Regions from separate parts of the Streptosporangium sp. NPDC048886 genome, predicted to be linked through region 1. Evidence: riboswitches for the same ligand, from Rfam matches in the RefSeq annotation. Region 1 holds a riboswitch; the other holds the start of a gene.
The links. A riboswitch is a leader RNA that binds a small molecule or an ion and turns the genes downstream of it on or off. The one in region 1 is predicted to bind guanidine.
Positions count from the first base shown of each region.

Region 2: linked by a shared signal. The riboswitch ahead of ACZ6R6_RS44830 (DMT family transporter) and the one ahead of ACZ6R6_RS26610 (MBL fold metallo-hydrolase) in region 1 are both predicted to bind guanidine.

Region 1 is NZ_JBVJHH010000022.1:64,146-74,504, reverse strand. Features, by position in the region: gene ACZ6R6_RS26625 (outer membrane protein assembly factor BamB family protein) at 1-243, opposite strand, end outside; gene ACZ6R6_RS26620 (hypothetical protein) at 257-1,636, opposite strand; gene ACZ6R6_RS26615 (hypothetical protein) at 1,827-2,003, opposite strand; gene ACZ6R6_RS26610 (MBL fold metallo-hydrolase) at 2,211-3,053, opposite strand; guanidine-III (ykkC-III) riboswitch at 3,103-3,170, opposite strand; partial or broken gene ACZ6R6_RS26605 (ATP-binding protein) at 3,608-3,736, shown strand; partial or broken gene ACZ6R6_RS26600 (SgcJ/EcaC family oxidoreductase) at 3,804-4,058, opposite strand; gene ACZ6R6_RS26595 (MarR family winged helix-turn-helix transcriptional regulator) at 4,111-4,569, shown strand; partial or broken gene ACZ6R6_RS26590 (helix-turn-helix domain-containing protein) at 4,654-4,818, opposite strand; gene ACZ6R6_RS26585 (S1 family peptidase) at 5,691-6,443, shown strand; gene ACZ6R6_RS26580 (cysteine hydrolase family protein) at 6,740-7,504, opposite strand; gene ACZ6R6_RS26575 (MFS transporter) at 7,581-8,825, opposite strand; gene ACZ6R6_RS26570 (LysR family transcriptional regulator) at 8,960-9,895, shown strand; gene ACZ6R6_RS26565 (DUF899 family protein) at 10,330-10,359, opposite strand, start outside.
Region 2 is NZ_JBVJHH010000062.1:27,221-37,579, reverse strand. Features, by position in the region: gene ACZ6R6_RS44865 (molybdopterin-containing oxidoreductase family protein) at 1-1,842, shown strand, start outside; gene ACZ6R6_RS44860 (alpha/beta hydrolase) at 1,820-2,611, opposite strand; gene ACZ6R6_RS44855 (GNAT family N-acetyltransferase) at 2,812-3,261, opposite strand; gene ACZ6R6_RS44850 (erythromycin esterase family protein) at 3,744-5,063, opposite strand; gene ACZ6R6_RS44845 (hypothetical protein) at 5,332-5,796, shown strand; gene ACZ6R6_RS44840 (SRPBCC family protein) at 5,821-6,288, opposite strand; gene ACZ6R6_RS44835 (VOC family protein) at 6,331-6,699, opposite strand; gene ACZ6R6_RS44830 (DMT family transporter) at 6,764-7,087, opposite strand; guanidine-III (ykkC-III) riboswitch at 7,104-7,169, opposite strand; gene ACZ6R6_RS44825 (class I SAM-dependent methyltransferase) at 7,165-7,974, opposite strand; gene ACZ6R6_RS44820 (acyl-CoA dehydrogenase) at 8,180-10,003, shown strand; gene ACZ6R6_RS44815 (NUDIX hydrolase) at 10,208-10,359, shown strand, end outside.

The sequences.
Region 1 (10,359 bases):
TCCGTAGGCGGGCTGTCCCTGGCCTGGCGGTCCGTAGACGGGTTGGCCTGGGAGTGGCTGGCCGTACCCGGGACCGTGAGCCGGTTGACCGGAGGATGGCTGGCCGTACCCGGGGCCGTGAGCGGGCCCGCCCGACGGTGGTTGGCCGTGACCGGGGGAGCCCTGGATGGGTTGTCCCCAGTTCGGGAGCCGGTCGGGAGCCGGCTGCCCACCGTACGGGTTGCCGTTGTGCTGGTCGGTCATCTGCGTTCCCCCATCACGCCAGCTGCTGGCGCACGTATGCCGCCCACTGCCGTTCGAATTGCGCCTTGCTCACGCCGAGCACCTCGAACAGCGCGGCCTCACTCTTGTCGCCCTGCGCCCGGTAGGCCGCGGCCACCCCCTCGGCCAGCCTGCGCTCGCCGTACTTCCTGGCGATGAAGCGCATGGCGAGGTTGCCCATGAAGTAGTTGGCGTTGATCAGGTTCTTGTACTCCCAGAAGACGTTGTCGGGAAGCTTGCCCTCGAACGGCCTGGCCAGCCGCCCTGCCAGGTAGGCCCTGCCTTCCGGGAAGCGACGGACCTGAGCGACGCTCTGGTGCCGGGTGGCGGCGTAGTCGGCGAAGCCCTCGACGATCCAGTTGGCCTTGCCGAACAGCGAGAACTGGGCGCTGTCGAGGGTCGCGACCAGTGAGTGGGCGATCTCGTGCTGGGCGATCTCCTGGATGCCCGCTCCGTCGTCGAAGAAGGTCGAGGTGGTGTCCAGCACGATACGGCTGCCGCCGATCCTGACGGTGTCGCTCATTCCCCAGCTGGGCATCGGAATGGACACGCCCGCCTCGTGCGCCTTCTGCTTGCGGAACAGGTTGCCCAGCTGGGCCTGGCCCTTGGCCAGTGCGATCACGAACCCGGTGGACACCGCGGCGTCCGGTGGGCCGTTGCGCCGCCAGAAGGCCAGGTCCGCAGTGGTGGCCTCGGCGACGGCCGGCGCGATGCGCCTGGCGAGGGCGGCGTCCTGCGGCCTGGCCAGCACGATGCTGGAGCCGGCCTTCACCACGGCGACATCGGGCCAGATGTCCCACGGGCCGGGGTAGTACACGGTCTTGGAGCCCTCGCCGCTCGTGATCGACGGGGGCGCGCCGCCCACCTTGGTGACGACCAGGGGCGCGTCAGCCGAGGCCTTCTCGATGGTCCAGCGGTACCACTCCGATACCGGCCGGAGATCGATGCCGGTGAAGCGGTGCACGAACGCGACGTCCTGGGTGAACGTCACGCCGCGCCCGAAGCTGTCCTCGGTGCGACCCGTGCGGCGCAGCGTCTCATAAGACATCTGGGTCAGCGGTATCTTGCGCAGGTTGGCGAACAGTCTCGCCTGGCCGCGGACCAGGGCGGCGTTCTTCTGGTCGAAGATCGAGGTGAACGCCTTGGCGTCACCTGACGTCAGCGCCTCGCCGTGTGCCTTGAGCAGCGCGGAGATCTCCTCATCGGTGACCACGACCGTGTCGGGGTCGACCGGCCCCTGATCGGTCGGCCCTGGGGCCGCCGATCCGGTCGGACGCGGGTCGAGCGCCGACGCGGAGCCCTGGTCCCGCAGGACCACCCCCACTCCCGCGCCTGCGGCGACGACCAGGACGAGGGAGAGGATGCTCAGCGTCACCCACAGTCCGGTCCTGCGTCTGGGGGGTGGTGGGGGCGGCGGCTGCTGCCATTGGCCCTGCTGCCATGGCGGCGGTGGTTGGGTCGGATACTGCGGGCGGAAACCAGGCCCCGTCGTCACTATTGCCCCGTTAGAGCTGGTAGTTCACGAAATGCGGCAATAGTACCAGTGGCCACAGATCGTCAAGCGATCATGCATGGACCAGTTGAAACGGCGGCCTTCCCCGAACGTGCCCCCAGAAATCCGGGCATGTTGTGCCGTCAAACGACGGCTGGCCGAGGTCGCAGATGCTGACCATGACGCTGCGGTCGATGCGCAGTTCCTCGCTGAGCGTCTGCTGGGAGCAGGGGCCGACGGCGTCGAGCATCTGGAGCACGAGATGCTGCCCGACCCCGAGGCCTTCCTCGGTGGCGTGCGTGTCCTGAAATTCACCTCATCGGCACCGACATCTGCACATCTACTTGTAGGCGGTTTCGCACGTCCAGCTGTCCGCCGACATTCGCGGAGCTGGGTGCAGATGTCGCGGCCGGGGACGACGTCGCATCGGGCAGGAGGTCCGATGCGGTCGTGCGGCTCACGGATTCGGCCAGAGGACGAAGAGGGGGTAGGCGCGCCGGCTGGGCCGGTCGCCGATCTCCTTGATCGCCGCACGGATTTCGCGCAGGTGCTTGGTGGTCATCTGCAGTGGGGGCTCGTCGGGCTGGTAGGTGGTGCGGATCGGGTAGTCCACGCCTGGCTGCCTGGTCATCTCGATGTGGCAGCCGAGCACGTGGGTGACCGGCCGGCGGTCGGAGAAGGCGATCAGGCGGTCGATGGTCTGGGTGAAGGCCGACCAGTCCTGGATGTAGAGACGGCCCGGGTAGACCGTGTCGCCAGTGAGCAGGAACCCGGTCCACCGGTCGTAGAACGTGACCGCCGCCTCGTGGTGACCCGGGGTGGCCAGGCACTCCAGCACACGGCCTCCCAGGTCGACCTGCGCCACGGCGTCGGGATCCTTGCCGAACCCGAAGTATTCCCAGGCGGTGACCAGGTCCGCGCCGACCACCGTGGTATCGGGGCGGTCGGTGAACTGATCGTCGCCCGCGATGTGGTCGCCATGCGAGTGGGTGTGCAGCACCAGCAGGTGGTACTCCTCCCGGGGGTGACGGGCGAGCCAGTCGGCGACGAGCTCATCGACCACCCGGCGCAAGGGGAAGAACGTGGCGGATGCCGTGGCGCCGGTGTCGATCAACACCGCCCGTGCGTTTCCGAACAGCAGGAACAAGAACGGCGCCTCGTAGTTGATCGCCATGTTCTGCCGCAAGATGAACGTGTGCTCGTCGTACGCGTGGACCTGGATGTCAGGATCGGTGTTGTGCTTGGCCGACGGTGAGCCGTGAATCCACCGGACATCCAGCGCGCAAGGCTCTGGAGTCACTCCAGTGAAATCGATCAGAGGCATGCCTGCGTCCACGAGGTCTCCTTCGAGTGCGTCGTCTTTGCAGGCCGGGTACGGCGCACATCTCGTCCGGGGCAAGCGCTTACGGGCTTCCGCGGCGACGGTACCACGACAGGGATCAGCCACTCTTCATGATCTCCGGGGTGCGACGTTCACGCCGTGCCCTGTCCGGTGACGGCTGCGGCGATGTGCCGGATAACGTGCTGGAGTCGCGCATCGCCATGGCGGGCCGAGACCTTGCTCGGTCCCACCCCGTGATCGCCCATGTACGCGACAACAGACGGTTGTCACGTCCACGACTCGCCGTCGACGGTGCCATGGTGGAGCCGGTCTTGAAGGACACGTCGGGCGGCGCGCCAGGCCGGCTCCTCAGATGGTTGGGCTGAGTCCCGTCACCTGCAGTGGCCCTGGAGGCCCGCAAGGCCGGCGAGGACGACGAGTCGCCCACACTCCAGCGCAACGACGTCGTCCTCAGCCGCCGCGAGAGGGTTACGTCCCCGACCGGACGGCGCCCGGCCCAGCTGCCTCCCGACTACACCCTGGCGACCGAGCTCGTGAACGAACTCGTCGAAGCCGCGGACGAGCGGGTTCTCTCCAAGACCATCGCCCGCTACGGACGGGTCGACCTGCTCTGCATCGACGAGCTCGGCTACATGGAACTCGGAGGCTGTGCGCGATCGCCACGTCCGGCGTGAGATAGCGGACCGACTCCAGGTCCCCGACCAACGCCGAGTCGGCCAGGACGCCGCGGAAGAGCTTGTCGTGGTTGTGCTGGTGGGGCCGGCGGCCGTGGGTGACGGTGCCGTCGTAGGAGACGTAGCCGGAGTCGTCGGTGAACAGCGCGCCGAACGCCTGGGCGTCACCCGCCGTCCAGGCCGCCAGGAAGCCGGCGAAGAGTCTTTCGATCTGAGCGCTGTCACCGGTTCGCGTGCTGGGAGCGGTTCGGGTGAGGATGGTTGAGCGCAAGGGGGTGCGTGCCTCCATACATGATATCTTCGCTTCGAAGAACGAAATATACGATGACAGAAAGATTCGAATGTCGAAACATAGTGTCTTCGGAGAGATCGCCATGGAGCTCCGGCAGCTGCAGCAGAGCTTCGACGCTTTCGACGAAGCGGCCGCCACCCGGCTCGGCCTCAACCGCACCGACCTGCGCTGCCTCGACGTGGTGCTGGCCGACGGCCCGGTGCCCGCGGGCCAGATCAGCCTCGCGCTGAAGCTCAGCCCAGCGGCCACCACCACGGTCATCGACCGGCTGGAGCGCGCGGGCATGGTGGCCCGTTCCACTGATCCGGGTAACCGCCGCCGCGTCCTGGTCGCCGCGACCGAGGCCGCCCGCTCGGCCGATGCCGAGATCTTCGTCCCGGTCGGCCAGGCGGGCGCCCAGGCGCTGCAGGAGTACGGGCCGGACGAACTGGCCGTCATCCTCGATTTCCTGCGTACTGCCCGAAGAGTCCAAGAGGAGCAGGCCGCCCGCGTCAGGGCTCTTTCCTGAGCTGGGAATAGGTGATGATGAAGGGGGGAGGGGGCTGGTCTTTCTTGTTCGTTCCGCGGTGACGACCTCACAGTCCGCCAACCCCGAAAGGCCGGGTGTCCGATAGCGGCGCAGCCAGGAACGCGCCGTCTGCCGCGACACCCCGAATTTGGCCGGCGGTCCACTCGCACTCGCGCCGGCGAGGACCGCCGACACCGCCCGATAACGCTGCTCGACAGCGGACGGATCCACCAGGGCCAACCCCGACATCCCGACGCGCGCCACCCGCAAACGACGCACGCGAGATCGGCCGGCACCGGTGCCTGTCAAACATGTCCTGGGACTGATCTGTCAAGCATCTCCCGGAACAGGGCGGGATCCACCAACCAAGATCGAATGCGGGCTTTCTTCGCGGTTTCAGAGGCGGCCCGCCACGGCGGGCCGACCTGCGCAGATCGCCCGGCTTCCGAGAAGATCGTGTTCTCGGAAGCGGAGACGGTCATGACTTCTGAGAACACGCGCGGCTGACCCGCGGCAAGGTCGGCGGCCGGCCCGCCGTCGCCACCCCCGAGGTCATCCGGGCCGCCCCCGACATGCTCCCCGACCCCGAGAACTCGATCACCAAGCTCCTTGGCGTCAGCCCCGGCACCTTTTACAACCACATCCCCGACCTGCAAGAACTCCGCGCCTCCGGGCGCGCTCCCGCCGGCTCACCCCCGGCTGCCCGCTACCGCCAGAATCCGGCCCTATCCTCTCCGGGGCCTCGATGGTGCGGGCGTGGTCCATCGCCTGGACGGACTCCGGCCGCACCTTCACCCGGATGCTGATCTTCTCGGCATGGACCGGCTCGCAGCCCGCCTCCCTCAAGGCGTCGAGCCGGCAGCCCGTGCGGGGTGGGAAGAGCTGCCCGGCTTTCGGGAGGGTGCCGCCGCATCCTGATGCCGGGATGTCTGCGCCGCTCAGGTGGGGCTGTCCCTACCCTGAGTTGACGCGCTGGCATGATCCCCCAGCCAAATGCGGACATCTAGGTTTATAGCGCCTTAATCTCCACTGAAGGGCTATTCCTTATGTTTGGCACGAAATTCCGTCGAGCCGCGTCCCGTTCCGCGGTCGTCGCTCTGGCCGGCGCGGCGGCTCTCACGATGACGGCCGGAAGCGCCGGAGCGATCATCAACGGCACCAAGCCCACCGAGTCCTACGACTTCATGGCCTCCATCCCGATCGCCGCACCCGCCATGGGCCTCAAAGACGGCAACTGCGGAGCGGCGCTGATCAACCCGCGATGGGTGGTGACCGCGGCTCACTGCGTCGACATGGAGATCGGCTCGATCGTGAAGGGCACCATCCGCATCGGCAGCGACCAGCGCAGATCAGGCGGCACGGTCCGCAATATCGCCCAGGCGATCCAGCATCCGGACTACGCCCAGGGCACGGACAAGGCGCCCTACAACACCGCCGACCTCGCGCTGGTCCGCCTGGACCGCCCCGTCTCCATCAAGCCCGTCCCGATCGCCGACCACGCGGGCAAGCCCGGCACCCCGACCCGGATCATCGGTTTCGGCATCACCAAGTTCAGCACCAACCCGACCGAGTGGAAGATGTCCAAGACGCTCAACCAGCTCGACACCCGCCGCGGCGCGATCTCCGAGTGCGGGCCAGGCTATGCCGGCGACACCCGCCTGTGCACCGTCAGTCAAAAGCCCAAGGCCATGGCCTGCAACGGCGACTCCGGCGGCCCGCAGCTCCAGCGCGGCCGGGGTGGCCGGTGGGAGCTGATCGGCGTCACCTCCGGCCCCGGAGCCAAGAGCCCGTCCTGCGAGCAGGGTCCCGGCCTGTACACCAACGTCACCGCCTACACCGACTGGATCAACAACACCATCCGCACATACAGCTGACCCGTTCGACCGCCTCGGCGGCCTCCTCTGGCGTCAGCTCCACCCGCCCAGTCTCGCGGGACCTCCTCGCGCAGCCCGCAGGTTCTGCGAGGAGGTTTGCGGATGACGACCTGCGCCAACGCGCCCGCCCGGCAGGGAGTCTCCGGCCTCGCAGAGCCGCTCACCTCTGCGAGCACGAGCCCGCGAGCCGAGAAGATGCTCTGGGAGCGAGATAGTCACATGATCCGTCAGCGGCCGGAACCGAGGTCTGGCCGCCGACAGCGATCCCCCTGACGGCCGCTGATCATCGTTGACGGCTACGCCCTGTCGGTCTTTGCCCGATCGGGATGGCTCTCGTGCAGGAGCGAACGCAGTTCGGCGGTGTCGATGATGTGGGCCAGTCTCGGGAAAATGCTGGTCATCAGGGTCTGGTGGGCTTGCGGGTCCGGGTCGGCGACGCCGTCGGAGAGGACGTAGAGCTGGTAGTCGCGGTCGGCGGCGTCAGTGACGGTGGACAGTACGACACCACTGGTGGTGACGCCGGCGATGACCAGGGTGGTGATTCCGCGATCCCGCAGTTGCCGGTCCAGGTCTGTCGTCGACAGCGCGCCGTAGCGGGTCTTGCGGACGGTGATGTCGCCGGGCTCGGGAGCGAGCTGATGGTGGATGTCTGCGGCGGGATCCGCGTGGTGCATGAGACGCTGCTGGCCGAGGAAGGAGAAAGTCTTGTTGGCCGGCGGGATCGCCGCCCAGTCGGCTTCGGTGAATCCGACTCGCACGTAGGCGATGGCGGCGCCGTACGCTCGCATGTCGGCGATGGCGCCAGCCACCCGTGACAGCAGCGCTTCCGGCTTGGCCAGGCCGGGGATTGAGGCCAGGATTCCCTGCTGGTAATCCATGACGAGCAGTGCGGCCGTCCGGGGGTCCAGCGCCGGGGTCGTGACGGTCATTTTCTCTCCTTGGGTGATGAGGGCGCCCTGACACGCGAGATCGCGCGCCGGGGCCGACTGCACATTGGGCACGTGAGCCACGATCTGCCGCGCCGCGACTCCACCGGCCACGGTGAGGGCCGTCGCGCTCATCTCCGAGCTCTACGCGGAGGGGCGGACCGCTCCGACAGGGGCGCGGCCCGATCGCGGTGACGGCGGTGGCGGCCCGTCAGGCGCGGCTCGGTGCCGACTCCGGCTCGGCGAGGGGTGCCGTGGCGCGTCGGGGGAGCAGCAGCGGGGTCGCCAGCAGGAGCGCGCCGGCCAGGCCGATGGCCGTGCGCGGGCCGAGCAGGCCGCCCAGCACGCCCCATGCGGCAGTCAGGAGCGCGGTCGAGGCCTTGGTCGTCACCGACCAGGCGGACAGCGTGCGGGCGACCCGCTCGGTCGCGGTGCGCTCGAGGCGGTAGGTGGTGTAGACGGGGTTGAAGATCCCGCAGCAGAAGATCAGCCCGAACTCGACGCCCATCACCAGCAGCAGCCCTCCGGTCCCCGGCCCCAGGAAGGCCAGCCCGATGGGCCAGATCACGCGCAGCACCCCGGCCACGATCAGGACCTGGTGCTGCCCGAACCGGGTGACGAGCGGTCGGGCCAGCCGTGAACCGAGCAGCCCGCCGATCGCGGGCGCGGCGAAGGCGAGGCTGTACTGCCACGGTGCGAACCCGAGTTGGCCGAGCATCAGGACGGCCAGCAGCGCGTCGGTGGCCATCAGCAGGCCGTTGAACAAGACGGTGTTGAAGAACAACGGACGCAGCGTCGCGTCGGCGAGGATGTACCGCCAACCGTCGAGCAGGTCCCCGGCACGCATGCGCGCGGCCTCCCGGCGCTCGGGCCGCGGCTCCTGGCCACTCGTCGCGCGGATGCCCAGGGCCGAGAGCAGGTAGCTGACCGCGTCGGCCACCACCGTCGCCACCGGACCGAGGAGCCCGATCGCGGCACCGCCCAGCGGCGGCCCGATGATCGTGGTCGTCCAGGCCGTGGACTCGAATCGGGCGTTGGCGACGAGCAGGTCCTCGGCCGGTAGCAGCGTCTTCAGGTACGCGCCGGAGGTGGCGCGGAAGGTGATGTCGGCCGCCGCGACGACGACCGAGACCAGCAGGAGCTGGACGAAGGAGAGCACGCCGAGCGCGAACGCGGCGGGGATCGTCAGCAGCGCCGCGGACCGCACCAGGTCCATCCCGATCAGCACCGGCCGCTTGCGGCGGAACTCCACCCACGGGCCGAGCGGCACCGCCACGGCCGCGCCCACCAAAGCCCCCACGGAGGACAACGCCGCGACCTCCGCCGGCCCGGCGTGCAGCACCTGGATCGCGATCAGCGGGAACGCGCCGAAGGCGATCCACGTACCGAGCGCGCTGGTCCCGTACGCTCCCCAGAGCCACCCGAACTGCCGCCCCAACCGGTGCCCGCTCCGCATGCCCGACGCTCCTCGCCACTCATCCGCACAACCGATCCGCGATCGCATGCATCAAAGCGCGCGCCATACTAGGAGATCAAACAACCCCAGGGCCGCCCGGTAACAACCAACGGTTGTACCCATAGGCTGTCCGCATGGACCTCGACATCGTCCGGACCTTCGTCGCCGCCGCCGACGCGGGGCAGTTCCAGGAGGCCGCCGCCGAGCTGGCGGTCACCCAGCAGGCCGTCTCCAAGCGCATCGCCGCGCTGGAGCGCAACCTCGGAGTACGGCTGTTCACCCGCACTCCGCGCGGTGCCGAGCTCACCATCGACGGGCAGGCGTTCCTGCCCCACGCCCGCGAACTGCTCCGGGTCGCCGAGCGCGCGGTCGCGTCCGTCCGCACCGGCAGCCGTCCGCTGCGCGTCGACATGATCGCCTCGCGCGGCGCGGCGTCGGGCCTGATGCGCGGCTTCCACCGCGCACACCCCGAGATCGAGCTCGACGTGGTGATGCTGTTCGAGATCGAGACGGCCGTCGCCGCCATTCGGTCCGGTGTGATCGACGCGTCCTTCCGCGCCGTCGCCGTGCCCGGCCGGCCCCTTCCCGAGGACATCGAGTCCGTCCGGGTGCTCGACGAGCCGCTCCAGCTCCTCACCGGCCCCGCCCACGCGCTGGCGGGCGCCCGGTCGGTGCCCCTGACCCAGCTCGCCGGGCACCGGATCTGGATGCCCGGCATCGTCCCCGGTACCGAGTGGGCCGCCTACTACGACGACCTCGTCGCCGAGTTCGGCCTCACCATCGAGGCGACCGGCCCCAACTTCGGCTCCGACGCGCTCCTCGACACCGTCGCCGACACTCCGGCCCTGGCCACCTTCATGGGCGCGCATACCCGCCTCGTCTGGCCCGCCGACCACGGACTGCGCCGCATCCCGGTGACCGATCCCACGCCCGTCTACCCGCACTCGCTTCTGTGGCACCGCGACAACCCCCACCCCGCGCTGGCCACCCTCCGCGCCCACCTCGCCGCCACAGCGGCCGGCCACGGCACCGCCGGGACCTGGGCGCCGGACTGGGCAATCCCGCGCTGAACGCCGCCGCCCCGCCGCCCCACACCCCGGCCCTGCCTCCGTATGAAGCCGGGCGTCTTGATCTCTTCCGCGCCGGCGCGATCAGCTCTTCCTCATCCGCCCGCGTGGAAGGTCGCAAGCCCGGGTCTCTCGGACCTGTGCGCGGTGGCCCTCCGCCGAACGGCCGGTCAAGTCGTACTTCGCGAACTCGCAAGCCAGTGCCTTCACCAGTCCGGCGACGTGCTCCATCGCGGCCTGCGGGATTTCCTCCAGCAGATCAGGAAGTCGGCCATCCAGCTCAACTCGGTCTTCGTAAATGATCGGTTGACAGAGGCCGGTGCGCGCGGCATCCGCCCAGTCCGTCCGTCGCGGAAGTTCCCGCAACTGCCGCGTTCGGCGAAGGGGGGCTGCGAGCCGGGCTCCGAGCCGATCGTGCTGGGGCCGGCGGTCGAAGGTCAGTAGTGGAGGCTGGGGAACCAGTCGCC
Region 2 (10,359 bases), on a different contig from region 1:
CGGGCGCCCGACCGCATCCTCCACCCGATGCGGCGGGTGGGCCCCAAGGGGTCCGGCCGGTTCGAGCGGATCAGTTGGGACGAGGCCCTGGAGGAGATCTCCGTACGGCTGCGCGGGATCATCGACGAGCACGGCGGCGAGGCGATCTGGCCGTATCTGGGCACCGGCACGCTGGGCTACATCCAGGGGTCCGAGGGCGCGGCGGGCCGGCGGTTCTGGAACGTGCTCGGAGCCTCCAAGCACTTCCTGAACATCTGCTCGATGGCGGGCAACGTCGGGCTGGCCCGGACCAACGGCACGCCCGGCGGGATGGACCCCGAGACGTTCGCCCTGTCGAAGCTGATCCTGCTGTGGGGCACCAACACGCTGACCAGCGGACACCATCTGTGGAAGTTCATCCAGGACGCCCGCGCGGCCGGGGCGCACGTGGTGGCGATCGACCCGGTCCGCACCCGCACCGCCGAGCAGGCCGACGAGCACCTGCCGATCCGGCCCGGCACCGACGCGGCCCTGGCGCTCGGCCTGCTGAACGTGGTCCTGTCCGAGGGGATGGAGGACCGCGACTACCTGGAGGAGCGCACCAGCGGCTGGGAGGGGTTCCGCGAGGAGATCCTGCGCCATCCCCCGGAGCGCGTGGCGGAGATCACCGGGCTGCCCGAGTCCGACATCCGCGCCCTGGGCGTACGGCTGGCGCACACCCGGCCCACCGGCATCCGCGCCACGATGGGCCTCCAGCGGCACGCGGGCGGCGGCACCGCGATGCGCGCGATCGCCGCCATCCCCGGCGTGACCGGCGACTGGCGCCGTCCCGGCGGCGGGATCGCCTACTCCACCAGCGCCTACATCCACCTGAACATCGACACGCGCGAGGACCTGCTCGCCCGGCCCGTCCGGCAGCTCACGATGACCCGGCTGGCCGAGGGCCTGGACGAGTCGGTGAAGTGCCTGTGGGTCTACGCGGCCAACCCGATGGGCTCCACCTCCGACCAGAACCGCATCCGCGAGAAGCTGCTGCGCGAGGACCTGTTCACCGTCGTGATGGAGCAGTTCCCGACCGACACCGTCGACTACGCCGACATCGTGCTGCCCGCGACCATGCAGACCGAGCACATCGACCTGCACGCGGGCTACGGGCACATGTATCTGATGTGGAACGAGCCGGCCGTCGAGCCGCCGGGCGAGTGCCTGTCCACCATGGAGACGTTCCGGCGCCTGGCCAGGCACATGGGCCTGACCGAGCCGTCGCTGTACGACTCCGACCTGGAGCTGGCCGAGCAGCTGCTCGCCTCGGGGCACCCGTCGCTGGAAGGCATAACGGTCGACCGGCTGCGCAAGGAGGGCTGGGTCCGGCTCAACGTGCCGCAGCCGTTCACGCCGTTCGCCGACGGCTTCCCGACGCCCTCGGGGAGGCTGGAGTTCGGCTCCGGGCCCGCCTACGTCCCCCCGCACACGGCCTCCGCCGGACACGGTCCGTACCCGCTGGCGTTGATCACCCCGGCCTCCCACACGTTCCTCAACACCACCTTCGGCAACAACCCCGAGCTGCTGCGGCGATCGAAGGGGCCCCGGATCCTGGTCAGCCCGGCTGACGCCGCGCAGCGGGGGCTGAGCGACGGGCAGCCGGCGCGGGTGTTCAACGACAACGGCGAGTTCGAGGCCGTGGTGGAGATCAGCGACCGGGTACGGCCCGGCGTGGTGGCCTCCGCCAAGGGACACTGGCGAAAGCTGAGCCCCGGCGGCGCGACGGTGAACGCCGTGGTGGACGAGCGCGACGCCGACATGGGCCGGGGCGCCGTCTACCACGACAACCTGGTCGAGCTCAGCCCTTGTGCTTCTCGATGAAGGTCACGACGGCCTGGAGCGCCTTCGGCCCCTGGTCGCCGGTGAACAGCTCGCTGGCGTGGGCCCCGCCGGAGAGGACGAGCATCTGGCGGTCGGCTGACTTCACGGCCTCCTCGTAGACGACCTTCAGCATGTCGAGCGGGGCGTCGGGGTCGTCGTCCCCGGTCACCTGGAGGAAGGGGGCCCTGAGCTCGCCGACCTCCCCCGGCTGGATCGTCCCGGAGATGCTGATGACCCCGGCCGGCGGGGGCTTCAGCTCTCCGGCCGCGAGCAGGGAGAGCCGTCCGCCCATCGATCCGCCGACCAGGAACACCTTCTCCGCGCCCGCCTTGCGCAACCGCTCGGCCATCGCGACGGTGTCCTCCTCGGGGGCCGCCGTGTTGTTCCGGTCGAACAGCAGGACCCGGTGTCCGGCGGTGACCAGCCGGTCGGCCAGCGGGAGCCAGGTGCACACGGTGCCCTGACGCTCGTAGGAGACGACCACTCCCACGGGCCCCTTGCCCATGATCACGCCCTTGGTGGTGGTGCCGCCGCGCTTGTACTCGAAGAGCTCGCCTGTCTTCTCGGTGACGCAGCCGTCGATGCCCGCCTCGGCGGAGCTCTCGGTGGAGCTGGGGACAGGGCTCGCGGCGGGGGTGGGGGCGGTGCTCCGGGTGAGGGCCGGCCCGGGCTGCGCGGTCGCCGGGCCCTCGGCCTGGCCGCCGGCCGTGCTCCCGCATGCCGCCAGCAGCACGGCCAGTGCCCCCAGGCCCAACGCGTGTCGTCCCATCGCTGTCCTCGTCAATTCGCTCTCCCTGTCGGCGCGGACGGATTCTGTCAACGTGGACGGATTCTGTCGGCGCGAGCGGATCTTGTCGACGTGGACGGATTCCGCCGGCGCGGGCGGAGCCTGTCGACGTGGGGCGGAGCCCGCCGGCGTGGACGCCTCCTGCCGGTGCGGGGCGGAGCCCGTCGACGTGGGCGGAGCCGTCAGCTCAGCGTGAGCTTGTACCCCTCGTGGGAGGCGACGAAGCCGAGGGAGTCGTAGAACCGGTGGGCGTCCTTGCGCGCCTTGTCGGTGGTGAGCTGGACCAGCGCGCAGCCGCGGGCCCGGCCGCGCTCGACCGCCCACTCCATCATCTGGCGGCCCAGGCCCCTGCCGCGCAGGGCGGAGACGATCCGGACCGCCTCGATCTGCATCCGGAGCGCCCCCCGGCGGGAGATGCCCGGGATGTAGGTGAGCTGCATGGTGCCCACGACCTCACCGTCCAGCTCCGCCACGATCAGCTCGTTGTTGGGGTCGGCGTCGATGGCCTCGAAGGCGGCGCGGTGCTCGGCGCCGAAGTCGCCGGTGCGGGCGGCGGAGATGGTGTCGTCGGCGATCATGCCCACGATCAGCGGGACGTCCTCTATCCGGGCGGTACGGAAGTTCACTGCCATGGCGGCCAACTTATCGGGGGTACGGAGCCCAGGGGCGGGTCAGGGTATTCCTCCCTGCTGCTGTATCCGGGGCCGACGGCAGGGCACCCTCGATGCGGATGCGGGGCGTCTTCGCCCCCTCCAGAACCGGCACCCTGACGTCCAGCAGGCCCAACACCTCCTCCTGCCGGTCCAAGGCCATCTCCGCCAGGCGGGAAGTCACCAGGTCGACGAGGTCGGCGGGCCATCGCCCCCAGCCGGTCAGGATCGCCCAGCAGGGCGACCACCTCAGCCCAGCCCCTGGCCTCCATGTCGTCGGCGCGCGGGTTCGGGCATGAACACCTGGGGCCGCCTGTGGCGGTCCCCGCCGCCCCCGACACTGCAGAACCTTGATGCCTCCGCTTCGCGGGCCGGGCAGCCGTGAGTCTGTCCACAGGGGGCGACCGGATTCAGGCCGATTCCCCGCTACGCGGCCAGCTCAGGGGCGAGAGCGTCAAGCATCCTTACAGTGGGTTGGCCGCCTTGACACGGTGGAGGTGAACCACGATGTCGTACGCCTGGCCCAGGGCCTGCGGCGCCTTGAACATATCGGGGAGGTAGGTGGCCGGCACGTTGAACGTCGGACGGGCGGTGTCGAGCCACTTCCGCGTGGCCGGGTCACGCTCCGCCTGGCGCAGGCTCACGTAGTAGTCGCGATGGCGCACCTTGTCGAGGACGTGCTCGTTGCTGTCCGGCCCCGCAACACCCGTGTCGAAGTTCTCCGTCTTGCCGTTGTCGGGATTGATGGCCCGGAATCCGCCGCTGTGGATGGAGGTGCCGATGGCGACGTAGGAACGCCCGGCCATGGCACGCAGCTGGGCCCCCTGGGTGACGGGGTAGTGCTGCGGGTAGGCGGAGACGTAGGTCAAGTGCCCGTTGTGCGCGGCGGCCACGATCTTCAGACCGGTGTGCCGCTTCCACCACATGGTGTTCTCCGCCATGAACCGGTCGCGGTTACGGTGCAGTTCGGACCCCTCCGAGGCGTACATCGTGGTCATCTGGGAGATGACGCGGGCCTCCTGGATCACGTACGGGCTGACCTCGCCGGCCTTCTCGACCAGGTGGTAGGCGGCTTCGGCGTCCTTGGCCAGGGCCTTGAGCTGCTCCGGGGGAAGAGTCGCCAGCGCGTTGGTCCGTTCCTTCGCGTCATCGGGAAGGGCGAGCAGCTTCGCGTAGCGGCGGCGCAGTTCGGGCAGGATCGAAGGCTCGTGCTCCTCGGCCCAGCCGAGGACCCGCCGGTACTGCTGCGGGTTGACGTCGCTGATGTCGAAGCCCATCACCCGCAGCTTGGTGCGGGCGGTGCGGTTGTAGTCGCGCATCCAGGAGTACAGGTCCAGCCACTCCTCGGTACTCCACACGCCGCCGGTGGTCTGGCCCTCCTCCTTCAGGATCGTGCGCAGGTCGCCCTTGCCGGTGCGCACGTACTCGTCCAGGCGGACGCCGGCCGACCAGGGCGCCTCCAGCGCGAGGGTGGTGAAGCCCTGTGTGGTCGCCAGGTGCTGGAACAGCCGGTGCCGCAGGGTGAACAACTCCTTGGAGCTGTGGGTGGCCTCACCGATTCCCACGATCTCCGCGTCACGGACCAGCGCCGACAGCGCCTTCAGGTCATATCCCGGCGTGTCCGGCTGTGTGCTGCGCAGCGGGTGGGCGTGACGCTCAAGGCCCGCGACGACCCGCTCCTCCGGCGTCTCCGACGCCAGCGCGGGAGCGGCCAGGGCGGGAGCGGCCAGGGCGCCCAGAGCGACGGCCACCAACAGGCCGCGACGCAGGGGGGTCTTCTTCATGGTTGATCCTTACATCGGTGTGACCGGACGCTCATAAAACTAGGGATCGGCGCCGGACGTTTCGATCCAGCAGGCTGGTCCATCGTGGTGGCGCTGGCCCCACCCCCTCGGGGGGACACCGTGCCGAGCGAGGCTCCCTGCGCCCTGGCTGCCCCCGGTGCCCGGGTCACGCCACCAGCGCGAACGGCACCCCCGATACAACGGCTAGGGGAAGGATCAGGGTTGCTCCCCGATGTGGACAAGGGGCGCGGAAGGGCAGTCTGATGCCATGAACGACGAACTGACTCGACGTGACGAGATGTCCCTCGCCGGAGCGGCCCTGCGCGGGGCGCCGTGGAAGGCCGCCGCGGTGACCGGCGGCGTGGCCGCGGCCGCCAGCTTCGGCATGGGCCTGATCCTGGGGGACGCCAGCCTCACCTGGGCTCTGTCGCTCGGCATCGGCCTGTTCACGCTGATCGCGGCGGTCGGCTCGGTCAGCAGGCCCAAGGCCGGTGACCGGGTGACCCGGCAGGCCCGTCTCTGGGCCCTGCGCCACCCCTGGCGGTTCTCTCTCTACCCGGCGCTGGGCGCCGCCGCGCTCATGTATCCCGTGCAGCTGATCGTCGACGACGAAGGCGTCTTCGGCGCGGCGCTGGACGCGCTCCAGGGCGGTGTCGCGGTGTATCTGATCACCGCCGTCCTGGCCCTGACCCTCAGGGGACGGGGGCAGTCGTCCCTGCCGCACGGTGGCTGAGCGGGTCGGTCCCGCCGGCGGCTCTCACGCCCGCTCGGCCACCCGCTTGATGCCCTCCAGGGTCCGCCGCATGTTGGCCTCGTTGTGGGCGACCCGGTCCCGGACACCGGTGACGAGCCCTCCGATGACCCGCATGAGGGGGTTGCGGGTGGTCCAGGTGCTCTGCTCCACGTGGCAGCCCGTCTCGGTGGGCGTGATGCCGAAGCGCCAGACGGCCACGTGGATCAGGCCGGCGGCCTGGACGTGATAGGCGAAGGCCCGGCCGGGCTCGGCGGTGATCACCGTGCAGAGGGTGGACCAGCGCCGCCGCCCGTGCCTGTTGTGCCCGCGGAACCTGGCCCCGGGCCGCGCCTCCCGGACCGGTCCGACCCATCGGGCCCGCTCGCACTCGACGTTCCAGTCACCCATGTCGGTGATGCCGGTGACCAGGTCGTAGACCACCGCGGGCGGCGCCGCGATCTGGATGCTCACGGACGCGCTCGGGGGGCTCATGACCGCAGCATGTCCGACAGAACATCACTCCGGCAAGGGCTGCTACGCCTTCTCGTACCCCGCGCGGCAGACGCAGAACTCGTTGCCCTCCGGGTCGAGCATGGTCACCCAGCCGGTGCCGTCGGGGTTGCGCCGGTCGTCGTGGACCGTGGCGCCGAGCCCGAGCAGCCGCTCGACCTCCTGGTCGCGGGTGGTGCCCTCGGAGCCGGTGACGTCCAGGTGGACACGGTTCTTGACCGTCTTACCCTCCGGGACCCGGATGAACAGCATGTTCAGCTTGCCCTGGAGAAGGATCTCGTCGTCCTCCTTGCCGCCGTCAGGGTGGATCACCCAGCCGGTGGCCTCGCTCCAGAAGGTCGCCAGCTCGTACGGCTGGGCGCAGTCGAAAGTCACGAAGTGAACGTCAATCATGCGCACACCCAATCGCGACACCACCTAAGTCGTCAAACCGGTTAGCCGTGGCGCCCGCGTGGGATCAGTGCCCGCCGCCGGCGAGGTTGAGGCCGACGACTCCGGCGAGGATGAGGGCGATCGAAGCGATCTTGAGGAGCGACACGTCGTCGCCCAGGAACAGCATGCCCAGCGACGCGGTGCCGACGGCGCCGATACCGGTCCAGACGGCGTAGGCCGTACCGACTTCGAGGCTCTTGAGACCGATCGCGAGCAGGCCGAAGCTGAGCACGGCGAAGACGACGAACCCGACGCTCGGCAGCGGCACGGAGAACCCGTGGCTCATCTTGAGCGAGTAGGCCATCGCGACCTCGAACAGACCCGCGACGATGATGATGACCCAAGCCATGACGGCTCCCTCCACAGGAGCGTCGTCTTTTCAGGCCGGGTACGGCGCGTCTCGTCCGGGAGCCTCCCGTCGGGGGCTCATCTGCTGGAACGCCGCGGGTCTCCTTCTGATTCCCACCAGAGTGTGAACCACCGCTCGCGCGGCAGCGGCCACATGTCCAGCTCGACCACCGCCGCGATGACCTCCCCGGCCCGGTCCCGACCGAGACAGAGCCGCCGGCAGGCGCTCTCGGCCAGCTCCTCCAGCGTGCCGAAGCGGCTCAGCGGGGCCGGCCGCCACTCGTGGCGGACCTCGTGGCCGAGCGCCTCCGCGACGGCGATCACGTCGTGGGCCGTGGGCCGCTCCGGGCGGCGCAGGCCGTGGAAGTGCTCCCACAGGGGGGTGAGCCAGCTCATCGGATGACGCTCGGTGAGCTCCAGGACGACCCGGCGGCGGGCGTGGCCGGACAGCTCGGCGAGGAAGGCCGCCAGGTCGGGCACGTTGTAGACGACGTGGGCGGCGACCGCCACGTCCGCCGTCGGGGTCTCGGCCGCGACGTCGGGCCACCGGCCCCGGACGGTCCGGACGGGGACGCCCAGCGCGTCCGCCCGGGACGTCAGCTCGGCCAGCATGTCGGCGGAGGGATCGACCGCGATCAGCTCCCCCAGGCTTCCGGCCAGCGGCAGCGAGGCGGCCCCGGCGCCGGCGCCGACGTCCAGCAGGGTCCCCCCGGCCGGGAGCGCCTCGGCGGTCCGGGCGAGGGTCGGCCCCTCCGGTTCCGCGAGCGCGAGGTCGGTCCGTCCGGCGAACCGGGCCGGCGAATGCCCCCAGGGGTTCTCCGGCGCCCGCGCCACGATCTCGTCGGGGATGGCCCACTGGGCGAGGTCCGATCGCCACTGTTCGTCCATGCGGCCGAGCTTAGGAAAATTCGCCGGGCCGGTCGATCAACGTCAGGGCCGGGAGTCGCCCAGGTCACCTGACCTTCCCCGGAGGAGTGTGACAAACGTCCTATCAGTACGGTTTTCTAGGGGTTACTGACGGGTAGCATTGTCGGTAAGGTTACTGGCCAGTATGTAAGAGTCCCGGTTCCCCCGGTTTCAAGGAGCAGACCCCATGGGCCACTACAAGAGCAACATCCGTGACCTGGAGTTCAATCTCTTCGAGGTGTTCGGGCGCCGGGACATCCTGGGCACCGGCCCCTACGCCGACCTTGACGAGGACGTCGTGCGGACCATCCTCGACGAGGTCAACCGCCTGGCGACCGGCGTGCTCGCCGACTCCTTCGAGGAGGGCGACCGCAAGCCCCCGGTCTTCGACCCCGCCACCGGCACGGTGACGATGCCGGAGGGCTTCAAGAAGTCCTTCGCCGCCTACCGTGACGCCGGCTGGACCAACATCGGCCTGCCCGCCGAGATGGGCGGCCCCGGCCTGCCCAACAGCGTGAACTGGGCGCTGGCCGAGATGGTCCTCGGCGCGAACCCGGCGATCTGGATGTACGCCAGCGGCCCGGCCTTCGCCCACGTGATGCACGCGATCGGCACCGAGGACCAGAAGCGCTACGCGCAGCTGGCCATCGACAACCAGTGGGGCGCCACCATGGTGCTCACCGAGCCCGACGCCGGTTCCGACGTGGGCGCCGGCCGCGCCAAGGCCGTCCGGCAGCCCGACGGCACCTGGCACATCGAGGGCGTCAAGCGCTTCATCACCAGCGCCGAGCACGACATGGCCGACAACATCTTCCACCTGGTCCTGGCCCGCCCCGAGGGGCACGGCGTGGGCACCAAGGGGCTGTCGATGTTCCTGGTCTCGAAGTATCACGTGGACCTGGAGACCGGCGAGCTCGGCGAGCGCAACGGCGTCTACGTCACCAACGTCGAGAAGAAGATGGGCCTGAAGGTCTCCACGACCTGCGAGCTCACCTTCGGCGAGAAGCACCCGGCCGTGGGCACGCTGATCGGCGAGGTGCACGAGGGCATCAAGCAGATGTTCATGATCATCGAGCACGCCCGGATGATGGTCGGCACCAAGGCGATCGCCACGCTCTCCACCGGCTACCTGAACGCCCTGGAGTACGCCAAGGCCCGCGTGCAGGGCGCCGACCTCACCCAGATGGCCGACAAGTCGGCGCCGCGCGTGACCATCACCCACCACCCGGACGTGCGCCGCGAGCTCATGCTCCAGAAGTCGTACGTCGAGGGCATGCGGGCGCTGGTCCTGCTCACCGCCACCTACCAGGACGCGGTGCAGATCGCCGGCTTCGAGGGCCGCCGCGACGAGCACGCCGAGGCGATGAACGACCTGCTGCTCCCGCTGGTCAAGGGCGTCGGCTCCGAGCGCTCCTACGAGCTGCTGGCCCGGTCGCTGCAGACCCTGGGCGGCTCGGGCTACCTGCAGGACTACCCGATCGAGCAGTACATCCGGGACGCCAAGATCGACTCCCTCTACGAGGGCACGACGGCGATCCAGGGCCTGGACCTGTTCTTCCGCAAGGTCCTGCGCAACCAGGGCGTCGCCCTCGGCACGCTGTACGGCGACATCAAGTCCTTCGCCGCCTCCGAGGCCGGCAACGGCCGCCTCAAGGAGGAGCGCAAGCTCCTCGACGAGGCCGCCGACGAGGTCAAGGCCATGGCCGACACCATGGCGGGCTGGGCCATCGGCTCGCTGGAGGCGCCGCAGGAGGTCTACAAGGTCGGCCTCAACACCACCCGGTTCCTCCTCGCCCTGGGCGACCTGGTGATCGGCTGGCTGCTGCTGCGCCAGGCCGAGGTGGCACTGGCCGCGCTGGGCTCCTCCGACCGCGACAAGCCCTTCTACACCGGCAAGGTCGCCGCGGCCTCGTTCTTCGCCCAGACCGTCCTGCCCAGGCTCGCCGCCGAGCGCCGCGTGCTGGCCGCCACCGGCCAGGACCTGATGGAGCTCCCGGAAGAGGCCTTCTGACCTCTCCCACCCCGGCCACCTGCTCCCGCGGCAGGCCAGACGAGGGGCGTCCCTGTTCCGCAGGGGCGCCCCTCGCCCGTTTCCCCCGCCCCGCCCCTCCCCGCGCAGAGTCCCCCGTCCCTCCGCACGGACGCGGGGAGGCGCGTTGACACACGAGACAAGTTATTCTCATACTGAGATTATCTTGGATGGGGAGGACATGTGATGGACGGATCCCAGTTCCCGGCCGGCTACGATCCGCGGGCCTTCCCGGCGGTCGCGGTGACGGTCGACGTGGTGGCGTTGACCATCCGCCAGGGCGCGCTGCAGGTGCTGCTGGTCGAGCGGGGCGAGCAGCCCTACGCGGGACGGTGGGC